DNA from 3 places in the Shinella sp. G-2 genome. Region 1 is predicted to be linked to each of the others. Evidence: predicted binding sites of a transcription regulator. Region 1 holds the regulator's gene; each other region holds the start of a gene.
The links. The regulator LexA, encoded in region 1, represses DNA repair genes until DNA is damaged. The targets are predictions, from matches to a motif close to TGTTCNNNNTGTGTTCNG.
Positions count from the first base shown of each region.

Region 2: the regulator LexA is predicted to act here: its motif matches at 1,484-1,501, upstream of V8U06_RS09095 (DNA recombination protein RmuC).
Region 3: the regulator LexA is predicted to act here: its motif matches at 2,619-2,636, upstream of V8U06_RS11545 (energy-coupling factor ABC transporter ATP-binding protein).

Region 1 is NZ_JBBEYH010000009.1:138,727-143,367, reverse strand. It holds gene V8U06_RS16420 (ComEC/Rec2 family competence protein) at 1-795, shown strand, start outside; gene lexA (transcriptional repressor LexA) at 786-1,511, opposite strand; gene V8U06_RS16410 (molybdopterin molybdotransferase MoeA) at 1,605-2,828, opposite strand; gene moaC (cyclic pyranopterin monophosphate synthase MoaC) at 2,828-3,322, opposite strand; gene trpC (indole-3-glycerol phosphate synthase TrpC) at 3,322-4,137, opposite strand; gene trpD (anthranilate phosphoribosyltransferase) at 4,146-4,641, opposite strand, start outside.
Region 2 is NZ_JBBEYH010000004.1:1,924-6,564, forward strand. It holds gene V8U06_RS09090 (ribokinase) at 1-214, opposite strand, end outside; gene V8U06_RS09095 (DNA recombination protein RmuC) at 258-1,451, opposite strand; gene def (peptide deformylase) at 1,564-2,088, shown strand; gene fmt (methionyl-tRNA formyltransferase) at 2,130-3,071, shown strand; gene truA (tRNA pseudouridine(38-40) synthase TruA) at 3,071-3,814, shown strand; gene V8U06_RS09115 (hypothetical protein) at 4,015-4,611, opposite strand; gene dapE (succinyl-diaminopimelate desuccinylase) at 4,598-4,641, opposite strand, start outside.
Region 3 is NZ_JBBEYH010000005.1:153,920-158,560, forward strand. It holds gene ribB (3,4-dihydroxy-2-butanone-4-phosphate synthase) at 1-321, shown strand, start outside; gene V8U06_RS11535 (hypothetical protein) at 386-1,345, shown strand; gene V8U06_RS11540 (winged helix-turn-helix domain-containing protein) at 1,405-2,601, opposite strand; gene V8U06_RS11545 (energy-coupling factor ABC transporter ATP-binding protein) at 2,742-3,422, shown strand; gene V8U06_RS11550 (energy-coupling factor transporter transmembrane component T family protein) at 3,416-4,021, shown strand; gene V8U06_RS11555 (biotin transporter BioY) at 4,057-4,620, shown strand; gene V8U06_RS11560 (class I adenylate-forming enzyme family protein) at 4,620-4,641, shown strand, end outside.

The sequences.
Region 1 (4,641 bases):
GGCGGCCTTGCCTGCCTGCTGCGCACGCGCCTGCGGCATGCCGGGACGCTGCTCGTGCTGTTCGGCGCCGGCCTTGCGTTCTGGCCAGGCGGCGCGGCGCCGGAAGTGCTGGTATCGGAAGACGGGCGTCTCGTCGCCATCCTTGAGAACGACAGTGCCGCAACGAACCGCGCCCGGCCGACGGACTTCATCTACGATCAATGGCGCCGCGCGCTTCGCCTGAGCGGCCACCGGAAGCCTGAGCTGCGGAAGACCGCCGGACTGTTTCGTGAAGAAGCGAACGCCGCCGACGGTGCAGGCGAAACTGCCAGGGATGGGAAGCGGCCGCGCCGGAAGGCGGACCGGCAAAACGCCCTGGCCGCCATGACGGACGCGTTCGCCACGGCCGGAAAGACGCGGGCCTTCGTCTGCGAGGCGAAAGCCTTCTGTGCTGCGATATCGCCGAGCGGCTGGCGGATCGTCACGCTGGAAGACACCGCGTTTCTCGGCACGGCCTGCGACAATGCCGATCTCGTCGTCGTGCCGTTTCCGTTGCGGATCGATGCGTGCCGTTCAGGCGCGCGACTGGTGACGGCTCGCCACTTGCGGCGAACGGGCGCACTGGAAATCAGACCTGCCGACGCGGGGCAATCGGCTGACGCGGGTACGGGTGTATCCGCGCGCCTGTCTGCCGCTCCTCTGTCCTCCGCCATCGTGACCCCCGCGGTCGAAACGCTCGACCGGCCCTGGGCGCGACATCGCGCCTATGACTGGCGCACCGGCAGTTTCACGCCGGCGGTGGCGGCTCAGTTGTAGCGGCGGATGAGGCCGACGAGCTTGCCCTGGATCTTGACGCGATCCGGCCCGAAAATGCGGGTTTCGTAGGCGGGGTTGGCGGCTTCGAGCGCAATGGAGGCGCCCTTGCGGCGGAAGCGCTTCAGCGTTGCTTCCTCGTCATCGACGAGCGCAACGATGATCTCGCCGGGATTGGCGCTACTGGCATTGCGGATGATGACCGTGTCGCCGTCGAGAATGCCGGCCTCGATCATCGAATCGCCCTTCACTTCCAGGGCGTAGTGGTCGCCGCTGCCGATCATCTCGGCGGGCACGGTAATGTCGTGGGTATTGTTCTGGATGGCCGAGATCGGCACGCCGGCGGCGATGCGGCCCATGACCGGCACGGAGACCGAGGAGGACATCTCGACCGCAGAAGGCGCACTGCGCTGCACGGGTGCGGGCGCCGCCGGCTGCTTGCCACGGCTGCCTTCGATGACGGAGGGCGAGAAGCCGCGACGCGGCTGCAGGCTCGGCGAATAGGCGTCCGGCAGCTTGATGACTTCAAGCGCGCGCGCCCGGTTGGGCAGGCGGCGGATGAAGCCGCGCTCTTCGAGCGCGGTGATGAGGCGATGGATGCCAGATTTGGAGGCGAGATCCAGGGCATCCTTCATCTCGTCGAAGGACGGAGGAATGCCGGATTCCTTCATACGCTCGTGAATGAACAGGAGCAGTTCCTGTTGTTTGCGCGTCAGCATGGCCTCTCCACCGAGAATCGTGAAACAAATCCAGAACATACACTATCTGTTCCATATGTGTTCTGCAAGAGGCCGCTGAAACAATAATACTGTTCAGGCGGCGGGATCGCGCAGCAGGAGGACCGTGCAGGGCGCGCCCGCCGAGGCCGCAGGGGCATTGGGGGGACGAACCAGCAGACCTTCGGCTTTCGCGAAGACCTGCATCATGGAAGAATCCTGCTTGTCGAAGGGCGTGACCGTCAGGTTGCCCGCCGGGTCGAGCGCGATTCGCGCCCGCACATAGTCCTGCCGATGGTCGTTTTCCTTGAGCGGCACGGCGGCCACGGCCTGCCGCAGCCGGTTCTTCGGCGGCAGATGGGCGAGGCGGCGGACCAGCGGTTCGAGGAAGAGATGGGCGCAGACGAGGCTGGAAACGGGATTGCCGGGAAGGCCGACGAACTGCACGGGGCCGAGGCGGCCGACCATCAGGGGCTTGCCGGGGCGCATGGCGATGCGCCAGAAATCGAGTTCCATGCCGGCCTCGCCGAGCACCGGCTGGACGAGGTCGAAATCGCCGACCGAAGCGCCGCCGAGCGTGACGAGCACGTCGATGTCCTGCGCCAGGGCCTTGCGCACGGCCGCAAGCAGGGCCTGCTTGTCGTCGCCGACGATGCCGAGGTCGATGATCTCCGCGCCCGCGGCCCGCGCGATGGCCGAAACGCCATAGGTGTTGGAGGCGATGATCTGGCTGGCGCCGGGTGGCGTGCCCGGCGGCACGAGTTCGTCGCCGGTCGCCAGCACGGCGATGCGGGGGCGGGCATAGACGGCAAGATGGGCATGGTTCATCGCGGCCGCGACCGTCAGGCGGCCGGCATCGAGCACGTCTCCGGCCTTCAGCACCACGTCGCCTTCGGAGAAATCCTGGCCGCGCGGGCGGATATGCCGGCCTTTCGGCGTGAGGAACGTCGTGCGGATGCGGCCGTCCTCGAGGACTTCGGCATCTTCCTGAAGAAGAACCGTATCGGCAAAGGCGGGCAGCGGTGCGCCGGTGAAGATACGCACGGCCTCGCCCCGCCCGGCGGTGCCCATGAAGGCATGGCCGGCGGCCGAGGTGCCGGCGACCGTGAGGATCGCGCCGCGCTCGGCGATGTCGGCGTGACGGACGGCGTAGCCATCCATGGCGGAATTGTCGAAGGGCGGCTGGGTGAGGCGGGCGGCGACGTCCTCGGCGAGCACGCGGCCTTCCGCCTCGTGCAGCGCAACCGTCTCCACCCGGCGAACCGGCTTCGCCGCCGACAGCAGGCGCTCTAGGGCGTCGGCGACGGGCAGGAGGGCCATCAGGCGTCTTCCCGCTTGTAGTCGCCCGAACGGCCGCCGGATTTTTCCCGGAGGCGCACGCCGCCGATTTCCATTTCGCGGTCGGCGGCCTTCGCCATGTCGTAGACGGTGAGGCAGGCGACGCTGACGGCCGTCAGAGCCTCCATTTCCACGCCGGTGCGGCCGGTGAGCTTGGCCATGGCCTCGACCCTGAGGCCGGGAAGCGCACGGTCCTCGCGGATCTCCAACGCCACCTTGGTCAGCATCAGCGGGTGGCAGAGGGGGATGAGGCTTGCCGTCTGCTTGGCGGCCATGATGCCGGCAAGGCGCGCCGTGCCGATCACGTCGCCTTTCTTGGCATCGCCCTTGAGGATGAGGTCGAGCGTCGCCGGCGCCATGCGGATGAAGCCCTCGGCGACGGCGATGCGCACCGTCTCGGCCTTGTCGCCGACATCCACCATGTTGGCTTCGCCGGAGGCGTCGATATGGGTGAGCGTGCGGCCGTCGTCGGCCATCATTCCGCCGCCAGCATGCCGGCGTCGCCGGTGAGCAGTTCGCGCGTGGCGGCCGTCACGTCGTCCTTGCGCATCAGGCTTTCGCCGACGAGGAAAGTGGAAATGCCGACCTTGCCGAGGCGCGCGCAATCGGCATGGGTGAAGATGCCGCTCTCGCCGACGAGCAGCCGGTCGTCCGGCACCATGCCGGCCAGCTTTTCCGAGACGGCGAGGTCGACGTCGAAGGTGCGCAGGTTGCGGTTGTTGACGCCGACGAGCTTGGACTTGAGCTTCAGCGCGCGTTCCATTTCCTCTTCGTCATGCACCTCGATCAGCACGTCCATGCCGAGCGAGAAGGCGGCGTCTTCCAGCATCTTCGCCGCGTCGTCGCCAAGCGAGGCCATGATGAGGAGAATGCAGTCCGCGCCCCAGGCACGGGCTTCCAGCACCTGGTAGCTGTCGAACATGAAATCCTTGCGCAGCGCAGGCAGCGCGCAGGCTTCGCGTGCGGCGGTCAGGAATTCCGGCGCGCCCTGGAAGCTCGGCGTATCCGTCAGCACGGAGAGACACGCCGCGCCGCCCGCCTCATAGGCCCTGGCGAGCGCCGGCGGATCGAAGTCCGGGCGGATGAGGCCCCTGGAAGGGCTTGCCTTCTTGATCTCGGCGATGAGGCCGAAACGGCCTTCGGCCTTGCGGTCCCTGAGGCTGGCGAAGAAGCCGCGCGGCGGCTCCTGGTCGCGAATGCGGGCGCGAAGCTCGGCAGGGGCGACGCGCGCCTTGGCGGCGGCGATTTCCTGCAGCTTGTAGGCTTCGATCTTCTTCAGAATGTCGGTCATGGCCAATCCTACTCCGCCTGGCCTTCGTTGGAAACCGCTACGAGACGTTCCAGCGCGGCGCGGGCGCGGCCGCCTTCCAGCGATTCGGTCGCGCGCTTCATGCCGTCGGCCAGCGTTTCCGCCTTGCCGGCGACGACGATCGAGGCGGCGGCATTGGCGAGCGAGATATCGCGATAGGGCATATGCGCGCCGCCGAGCACGGACAGGAGAGCGGCGGCATTGTGCGCGCCGTCGCCGCCGCGCAGATCGTCGAGCGTGACTTGTGGCAGGCCGAAATCGGCCGGCGTCAGTTCGAAGGTGCGGATCTTGCCGTCCTCCAGCGCCGCGACCTGCGTGGTGCCGGTCGTGGTGATCTCGTCGAGGCCTTCACCATGCACGACCCAGATGCTTTCCGAGCCGAGGTCGCGCATCACCTCGGCGATCGGCACCAGCCATTGCGGCGAGAAGACACCGAGCAACTGCCGCTTGACGCCGCCGGGATTGGAGAGCGGACCGAGCAGGTTG
Region 2 (4,641 bases), on a different contig from region 1:
GGAGCGCGAGCGCCTGGCTGCCGAGACGGTCGTCGCCGACGGCGCCGGCCATGCGCACGATGGAACCGGCGCGGCGGGCGGCGAGCGCCTGATTGGCGCCCTTGCCGCCGGCGGCGGTGGTGAAGCTGGTGCCCATCACCGTCTCGCCCGGTTTTGGCAGGCGTTTCGGCGTGGCGATGAGGTCCATGTTGATGGAACCGAGGACGGTGATCATGAGAAAGCCCCTTGTCGTTTCCGGCGGACACTGCCCGAGGCGCTTAGTCCTCGTCAACTACCCTCAGCCGCAAGGAGCCCGCCCGACCCTCCGCTGCCTTCTCCGCCGGCTGTGAAAGCGCCGAAACCGTCTCGAATTCCAGCTCGCCGATGCGCGCGCCGCGCCGCGCCAGCTTCTCCGTCGAGGTGAGGATGAGGTCGACATCCTTCTGCGCCGACGTGAAATGACCGTGCAGCTTGCGCACCCGGTCGTCGAGCCGCGTCAGGTCGTCCATCAGCCGCGTCACTTCGCCCTGGATGACATGGGCCTGCTCGCGCATGCGCTGGTCCTTCAGGAGCGCCTGCAGCACCTGCACGGAGAGCATGAGCAGCGAGGGGGAGACGATGACGATGCGCGCCCGGTGCGCCCGCTGCACGACGGCCTCGAAATTCTCATGGATGCTGGCGAAGATCGATTCCGACGGTACGAAGAGGAAGGCGGTATCCTGCGTCTCGCCGACGAGCACATACTTTTCCGCGATATCGCGGATATGCACCTCCATGTCGCGGCGGAACTGCTGGGCGGCGAGCTTGGCGGCTTCTGGCGAACGGCCGTCCGACAGTGCGTTCCAGGCCTCCAGCGGGAATTTCGCATCGACGACAAGCGGCGGCTGGCCGTTCGGCATGCGGATCGTGCAGTCGGGGCGCACGCCGTTGGAAAGCTGCGCCTGGAACTGGTACGCGCCGGCCGGCAGCGCGTCGGCGATGATCGTCTCCATGCGCGACTGGCCGAAGGCGCCGCGCGTCTGCTTGTTGGAGAGAATGGCCTGCAGGCCGACGACGTCCTTCGCCAGCGACTGGATGTTGGTCTGCGCGTTGTCGATGACGGCCAGGCGTTCCTGCAGGCGGCGCAGGTTCTCGTGGGTGGCGCGGGTCTGTTCGGAGATCGACTGGCCGAGCCGCTGGGTGAGGCCGTCGAGCCGTGCATTGATCGCCTGGTTCGTTTCCGACTGCTTCGAGCCGAAGACTTCGGCCATGGCGGCGACGCGGCCCTGCATCTCGGTCTGCGCCTTCAGAAGTTCGGCAAAGCGCAGCTCCGCCATGGCGGCGGCCTCGCGCTGGCGGGCCTGGCTGCGCCGGGCGGAAAGGACGCCGAGCACCGCGAGGAGCGCCGCCGCAAGCAGCACCAGCGCCGGGCCGGGACCACCGAAACGGGCGAGGAAGGAGGAGAGGAGCGTGTCGAGGGCGGGATCGATCATGCCGCGACCTTATCACGGATTGCGGCGAAAACCAGATCATAACGTGAACAAGTCGCGCGCGACCCGGGTGAAGTCGATTGAAAGCACAAACAAACCGCGCTAAGGGAGGCGCATGACCATCAAGCCGCTGATTATCCTTCCCGATCCGATCCTCCGCCAGGTCTCCAAGTCCATCGAGACCATCGATGGCGAGGTCAAGAAGCTCGCCGACGACATGCTGGAGACGATGTACGATGCGCCCGGCATCGGCCTTGCCGCCATCCAGATCGGCGTCGCCCGCCGCATGCTGGTGCTCGACGTGGCCAAGGACGGTGAGGACAAGAAGCCGCTCGTCTTCATCAACCCGGAAATCGTCGCCTCCTCGGCCGAACGGTCGGTCTATGAGGAAGGCTGCCTGTCGATCCCGGATTATTATGCCGAGGTCGAGCGTCCGGCCGCCATTACCGTCAAGCATCTCGACCGCGACGGCAAGGAACAGCTGACGCAGGCCGATGGCCTGCTCGCGACCTGCCTCCAGCACGAGATCGACCATCTCAACGGCGTGCTGTTCATCGACCATATTTCCAAGCTGAAGCGCGAAATGGTGATCCGCAAGTTCACCAAGGCGGCGAAGATGCGCGGCAGCAAGGCGCTCTGAGGCGGCAAGGCCGTCCTGTTCCCTTTCACGGAGGCTGACCGATGGCCCTTCGCATCATCTTCATGGGTACGCCGGATTTCTCCGTTGCGACGCTGGAGGCGCTGGCCGAGGCCGGCCACGAGATCGTCGCGGTCTATTCGCAGCCGCCCCGCCCGGCCGGTCGCCGGGGCCTGGAACTCGTGGCCTCGCCCGTGCATCAGGCCGCCGAAAAGCGCGGCATTCCCGTCTTCACGCCGGTCAATTTCCGCGACGAAGCGGACCGCGCGGCCTTCCGCGCCCACAATGCCGATGTCGCCGTCGTCGTTGCCTATGGCCTGCTGCTGCCCGAAGCGATCCTGACGGGCACCCGGCTCGGCTGCTACAACGGGCATGCCTCGCTCCTGCCGCGCTGGCGGGGGGCTGCGCCCATCCAGCGGGCGATCATGGCCGGGGATGCCGAGACCGGCATGATGGTCATGAAGATGGACAAGGGGCTCGATACCGGCCCGGTCGCGCTGACCCGTCATGTGACGATCGCCGAGACCATGACGGCGGGCGAGCTGCACGATGCGCTGATGCAGGTGGGCGGCGCGCTGATGGTCGAGGCCATGGGCAGGCTCGAGGCCGGCGACCTGCCGCTGACGCCGCAGGCGGAAGACGGCGTGCTCTACGCCGCCAAGATCGACAAGACAGAGACGCGCATCGACTTTTCCAGGTCCGCAAAGGACGTGCACAACCATATCCGCGGTCTCTCGCCCTTTCCCGGCGCCTGGTTCGAACTGCCGGTCGCCGGCAAGCCGGAGCGGGTGAAGGTGCTGGCGAGCGAGCGCATCGATACGGCCGCCGCCAGATCGGCCGGCACGGTGCTCGACGACCGGCTGGCCGTTGCCTGCGGCGCGGGCGCCGTGCGGCTCGTGCGGCTGCAGAAGGCCGGCGGAAAGCCGCTCGATGCGGCCGATTTCCTGCGCGGCACGCCCGTCGCCGCCGGTGAGGTCCTCGCCTGATGCCGCGCTATCGCCTGCGCATCGAATATGACGGCACGCCCTATGTCGGCTGGCAGCGGCAGGAGAATGGCCATTCCGTGCAGGGGGCCATCGAGGCGGCAATTCTGTCGCTGACCGGCGAGACGGTTTCGATCCGCGGTGCGGGCCGCACCGATTCCGGCGTGCACGCCATGGGCCAGGTCGCCCATGCCGATCTTTCGCGTCCGTGGAAGGAGCATACGCTCCGCAACGCGCTCAATGCGCATCTCGGCATGGCGGGCGAGCGTGTCGCGATCCTCGATGCGGCGGAAGTGCCCGACGATTTCGATGCGCGGTTTTCCGCGGTACGGCGGCATTATCTCTACCGCATCGTCTCGCGCCGCGCGCCCCTGGCGCTGGAGGCGAACCGCGCCTGGTTCGTCGCCAAGGACCTGGACCACGAGGCCATGCATGCGGCCGGCCAGGTGCTGGTCGGCAAACACGACTTCACCACCTTCCGCGCGGCCCAGTGCCAGGCCAGGAGCCCGGTGCGCACCATCGACAGGCTGGACGTCACCCGCAGCGGCGATCTCATCGAGATGCGCGTCTCGGCGCAGAGCTTCCTGCACAACCAGATCCGCTCCTTCGCCGGCACGCTCAAGCTGGCGGGCGAGGGCAAGTGGACGGTGGATGACGTGCGCGCCGCGCTGGAGGCGCGCGACCGCAAGGCCTGCGGCCCCGTGGCGCCGCCGGACGGGCTCTACTTCATGGCCGTCGACTACTAGCGTTTGCCAGGAAAAGTGGGAACCGGTTTTCCCGAAAAGACAAACGAACAAAAGAATTTAGAGCATGTCTGGTTCAAGCTGAACCTGTCATGCTCTAAGTGTGAATAGTCCGGTGACGAGCGGTTCACCGGACTTGTCCTGGCCGCGTGTTGTTGTCGCATTGTCCGACGCCGAAGCGATGCAGCTTCGGCCGGAAACGCCTAACCCGGCAGCGTGCCGAGAAGGCGCTGCAATTCCTGCCCGACGATCATCGGCGGAAGCACGAAGATCGCGGTCATGGCGGCAGCGAGCAGCGTCTGCTTGCCGACGCACATCCAGACCAGCCGGAACTGCAGCACGACGCTCGCGCCGAAGACCGCATAGAGCAGCAGGCCCGCAAAGGGCGCGCTTGTGGGCAACACGAGCGTCAGCGCAAAGGGAAGCGCCGCGGCATAGGCGAAGGGCACGGCGATCCAGTTGCTCGCCGTCACCACGGTCGCGAGATATTGCGCATAGCCGAGCGTCCGGGCCAGCGCGGCCAGAAGCACCAGCGGCAGCAGCCAGCCGGCGACATCGATCGCCAGCAGCTTGACGAAGAAGGAGACGCCGGCGGGCGTGTCGGCCGGCATGCTGGCGAGATAGTAGAGCCGCCAGGAGGCCCAGATGACGGCGAAGGCCGGCAGGCACCACAGGAACGCCCAGAAGGAGCGCGCGAAGCCCCGCACTGTCAGGTCCAGCCAGCCGAAGCCTTCCGGCTTCTGCTTCAAAAGCAGGTAGACGCCGGTGAGATAGCGCTGGAGCTCGTCAAGCCCGGGCATCGCCGAACCAGCGTTCGATGAAGGTCTGGT
Region 3 (4,641 bases), on a different contig from region 1:
GGCGGCGACGTCTTCGGCGCCGGACGGCAGATCGACGGCATCATGAAGCGCATCGCCGAACAGGGCCGCGGCGTCATCGTGTATCTGCGCGAGGGTTCGGTCGGCGTCGGCCAGTCCACCACCGCCCGCAAGGCCATGCACGAGCGCGAAGGCCATGACGAGGCGCAGGCCCGTGAAAGCGAATGGCTGGAAATCGGCCTCGGCGCGCAGATCCTCAAGGATCTCGGCGTCACCTCGATCCGCCTGATGGCCTCGCGCGAGCGCCATTATGTCGGCCTCGAGGGCTTCGGCATAGAGATCAGCGCCACCGACCTCTGCTGACAGCGAATATCCCGCGCCGCAGAAACGTCTGGAGGACGCGGGGTTTCATCGGGGGCATGACGGCATGTGGGATTTCAGCATCGGCAAGACCATCGGCATCCTCGCCCGGACCATGCCCTTCATCCTCCTGCGCATGGTGATCTACTTCGTCATCACGCTCGCCTTCATCCTCGCCACGGGCGCCGGGGCCGGCATCGGCTACGGCGTCGGCTCGCTCTCCGACAGCCCGGAATCCTTCGCCGTCTGGGGCGGCATCTTCGGCATGGGCTTCGTGGGCGTCGCCGTCTACTGGGCGCGCGAATGGCTGCTCTACATGGTCAAGGCCGCCCATATCGCCGTCATCGTCAAGCTGATCGACGGCGAGGCGCTGCCGGACGGCAAGGGACAGGTCGCCTATGGCCGCGAGGTCGTTGCCGCGCGCTTCGGCGAGGCGAATGTGCTGTTCGCGCTCGACCAGCTCATCAAGGGCGTCATCGCCGCGATCACCGGGCTGATCGGCGGCATCGCCGCCTTCCTGCCCATTCCCGGCCTCGACGGCATCGCGCGCTTCGCCAACACCGTCATCCGCCTGTCGCTGACCTATGTCGACGAGATCGTACTCGGCTACAACATCCGCACCGGCAGCGACAATGCCTTCGAAAGCGCGCGCCACGGCCTCGTGCTCTATGCGCAGAACGGGCTGAAGATGGTGAAGAACGCCGTCTGGCTCGCCGTCTTCCTGTGGATCCTGTCCATCGCGGTCTTCCTGCTGGCGCTCGCGCCGGCCGCCGCCATCCTCTATGCCTTCCCCGGCGAGACCGCGGCCTTCAGCTTCGTCGTCGCCATCGTCTTCGCCTGGGCCTTTCGCGCCGCCGTGCTGGAGCCCTTCGCCATCGCCGCCCTGATGGCGGTCTATTTCGAGACGATCCGCGGCCAGGCGCCCGATCCCGAATGGGACGCGAAACTGATGGGCGCCTCCGAGAAGTTCCGCGCCCTGACACAAGAGGCCAAGTCCGCCTTCGGCGGGAGGCCCGTCACGGCCTGAAAAGGGGGAGCTGGAGCATTGTCCGACGCCGAAGCGATCCCGCTTCGGCTGGAAATGCTCTAACCTTCGTCCCCGCGCCAGCCGTCGAGATAGCGGACCGTGTCCACGCCGGTGAATTTCGCCAGCCGCGCCAGTTCGGCCTCCAGCCGTTCCAGCCGGCCCGAGGAGACGCGGGTCTTCGGCTCCCACCAGAGCCGCTTGACATCGAGCGTGCCGGCCTTGCGGTCGGCCTTCATGTCGATGCGGCCGACGAGCCGGTCGCCTTCGAGCAGCGGGAAGACGTAGTAGCCGTATTGCCGCTTCGGCTCCGGCACGAAGATCTCGATGCGATAGAAATAGCCGAACAGCCGTTCCGTGCGGTTGCGGTCGCGAATCAGCGGATCGAAGGGCGAGAGCACACGCAGGCGCGCGGGTGGCTCCGGGACATCGCCGAGATTGTCCGGAAAATCGGCATAGGCATGGGAAGCGCGCGGCTTGCCGTCCATCGTCTCGATGGTGACAGGGCGCAGTTCGTCGCGATGGGCGTCCACCCAGGCCTTCGCCTCGTCCGGCGAGATCAGGTCCCAGAAGGCGGCGATCTCGCCATGGGTGGCAAAGCCCAGCCGGTCCAGCGCGCTGCGGCAGGCCCAGTCGACAAAGGTGTCGTGCTCCACATCCGGCGCATGGTGATGGGGCGGCAGCACGCGGTCGACGAGATCATAGACCTTCTGGAAATTCTCCCGCCGGGCGATGGCGACCTTGCCGGTGCGCCAGAGATATTCCAGCGCCGTCTTGTTCGGATGCCAGTTCCACCAGCCGCCCGACTTGTGGTCGTCCGCCTTCAGATCGCGCGAGAGCACGGCCCCACCGGAGACGATGCGCTGGTAGGTCTCCTCGAAAGCGTTCTCGAAACCCGGCTCGCGCCATTTGCGCCAGCGCTCGATGATGCTGGCGTCCTCGCGGCGGAAGCGGTGCTTCCAGTAGCGGAAGAAGGCGCTCGGGATGATCGAGGCGTCGTGCGTCCAGTTCTCGAAGAGCTCGCCATCCTTCTCCAGAAGCTCCGACAGATGCTCGCGGCGGTAGGTCTGGTTGCGCGAGAAGAGGATCTGGTGATGCGCGCGCTCCACCGTGGCGATGCTGTCCACCTGCACGAAGCCGATGTCGTGGATGAGCTGCAGCAGCCCCTCCTTGCCGAGAAGGCGGCCGGGCGGCGCGCTGAGGCCCTGGCGGGCGAGGAAGATGCGCCGGGCTTCGGCGTTGGAGAGAAGAATCGTCATGCCGGATGATAGGCACATATTCTTGGTTTGTTCCATCCGTCTTGTGCCGGGAATCCGCTTTGCAATGCAACTCTCCTGCGGTTTCCTTTGAGACGCACCGTGTTATAGGTCGCAGCGACTTTCTGAAACGGGACCCCGCCTTGGATATCGTCTTCTCCGCCGCCACGGTGCACTATGCCGGCCGCGTCGCGCTGCATCCGCTGGCGCTGACGCTTTCGGAACGGCGCATCGGCGTCGTCGGCCTCAACGGTTCCGGCAAGTCGACCATGGCGCGGCTGATCAACGGGCTGGTGAAGCCGACCGCTGGCACGGTGACGGTCGGCGGCCTCGACACGGTGGCGGACGCCGAGGCGGCGCGCGGCAGGACCGGCTTCATCTTCCAGAACCCGCAGCACCAGATGATCCTGCCGATTCTTGCCGAAGACATCGCCTTCGGCCTGAAGAACCGCGGGCTCGGCAAGGCCGAGATCGCCGAGAAGACCGAGGCGATCCTTGCGCGCTTCGGCATTTCCCATCTAGCGCGCCGCCGCGTGCACGAGCTTTCGGGCGGCGAGACGCAGCTTGGCGCCATTGCCAGCGTGCTCGTCACCGGCCCCGATCTTCTGATTCTCGACGAGCCGACGAACCAGCTGGACCTCAAGAACCGGGCGCTCATCGAACGCACCGTCGCGGCCCTGCCGGAACAGGTCCTTGTCATCACGCACGATCTTGCGCTGCTCGAGAGCTTCGAGCGCGTGCTGGTGTTCAACGAGGGCCGGCTGGCGGCGGATGGCCGCCCGACCGAGGCCATCGCGGCCTACCGGGAGATCGCCGCGTGCTGAACGGGCTTGATATCGACGGCGCCACGCCGCTGCATCGCATGCCAGTGCGCGGCAAGCTGGCGCTGCTCTTCATCGCCGCCATCGCGCTCTTCGCTATCGGCGACCTGCGGGTTCTGGCGCCCGCGCTCGCTCTTGCCGCCGCGCTTTACCTCTCGACCGGGATCGGTCCCGCCGAGGCGTTCCGGCGCGTCCGTTTCGTGCTCTTCACGGTTCTCCTCGTGGCGGCGGCAAACTGGTTCCTTCATTCGCCGCATGAGGCCTTCGTCACCTTCTGCCGCCTTTCCGCCCTCGTCATCCTTGCCGCCGCCATCACCGCAACGACGGGCATTTCCGCCTTCATGGACGAGATCACCCGGCTTCTCCTGCCGCTCGAGCGCTTCGGCCTGGTGCGCGCGGCGGATGTCAGCCTGGCGGTCGGTCTCGTCATCCGCTTCGTGCCGGAAATCCTGGCGCGCTATCACGACATCGCCGAGGCGCATCGCGCGCGCGGCCTGCCGGTCCGCCCGCTCACCACGCTGGTGCCGCTGATCATCCTGACGCTGAAGAACGCGGACACGATCGCCATGGCGATTGACGCCCGCGGTTTTCGGCGGCACTAAATGCCCACCCTCTTTTGTCCATCGGGAAATCTGACATGACCACCAGAGACATCGTCCTTGCCGCCCTCTTCGCCGCGATCATCGTGGTGCTCGGGCTGCTGCCGCCGATCACGCTCGGCTTCATTCCGGTGCCGATCACCGCGCAGACGCTCGGCGTCATGCTGGCCGGCTGCATTCTCGGCGCCAAGCGCGGCGCGGCCGCCGTGCTGCTGGTGCTGCTGCTGGCGGCCATCGGCCTGCCGGTCCTCGCCGGCGGACGCGGCGGTCTCGCCGTCTTCGCAACGCCCAGCACCGGTTATCTGATCGGCTGGGTCTTCGGCGCCTTCGTCTGCGGCCTCATTGCCGAGCGCCTGGTGAAGGAAGGCCAGCCCGAGCTTTCGCAATATGCCGGCTTCCTCGCCGCGTCCGTCGTCGGCGGCATCGCCGTCGTCTATCTCTTCGGCATTCCGTGGCTCGCCTATGCCGCCGGCATGACGCTCGGCAATGCCGCGACCGCCTCGCTCGCCTTCGTGCCGGGCGACCTCATCAAGGCCGTCGTCGCCATGCTCGCCGGCCGCGCGGTGCTCGCCGGCTATCCGCTGCTGCCGCAGCGCGCCTGATGTCGCTGTCCGGCGCCATCG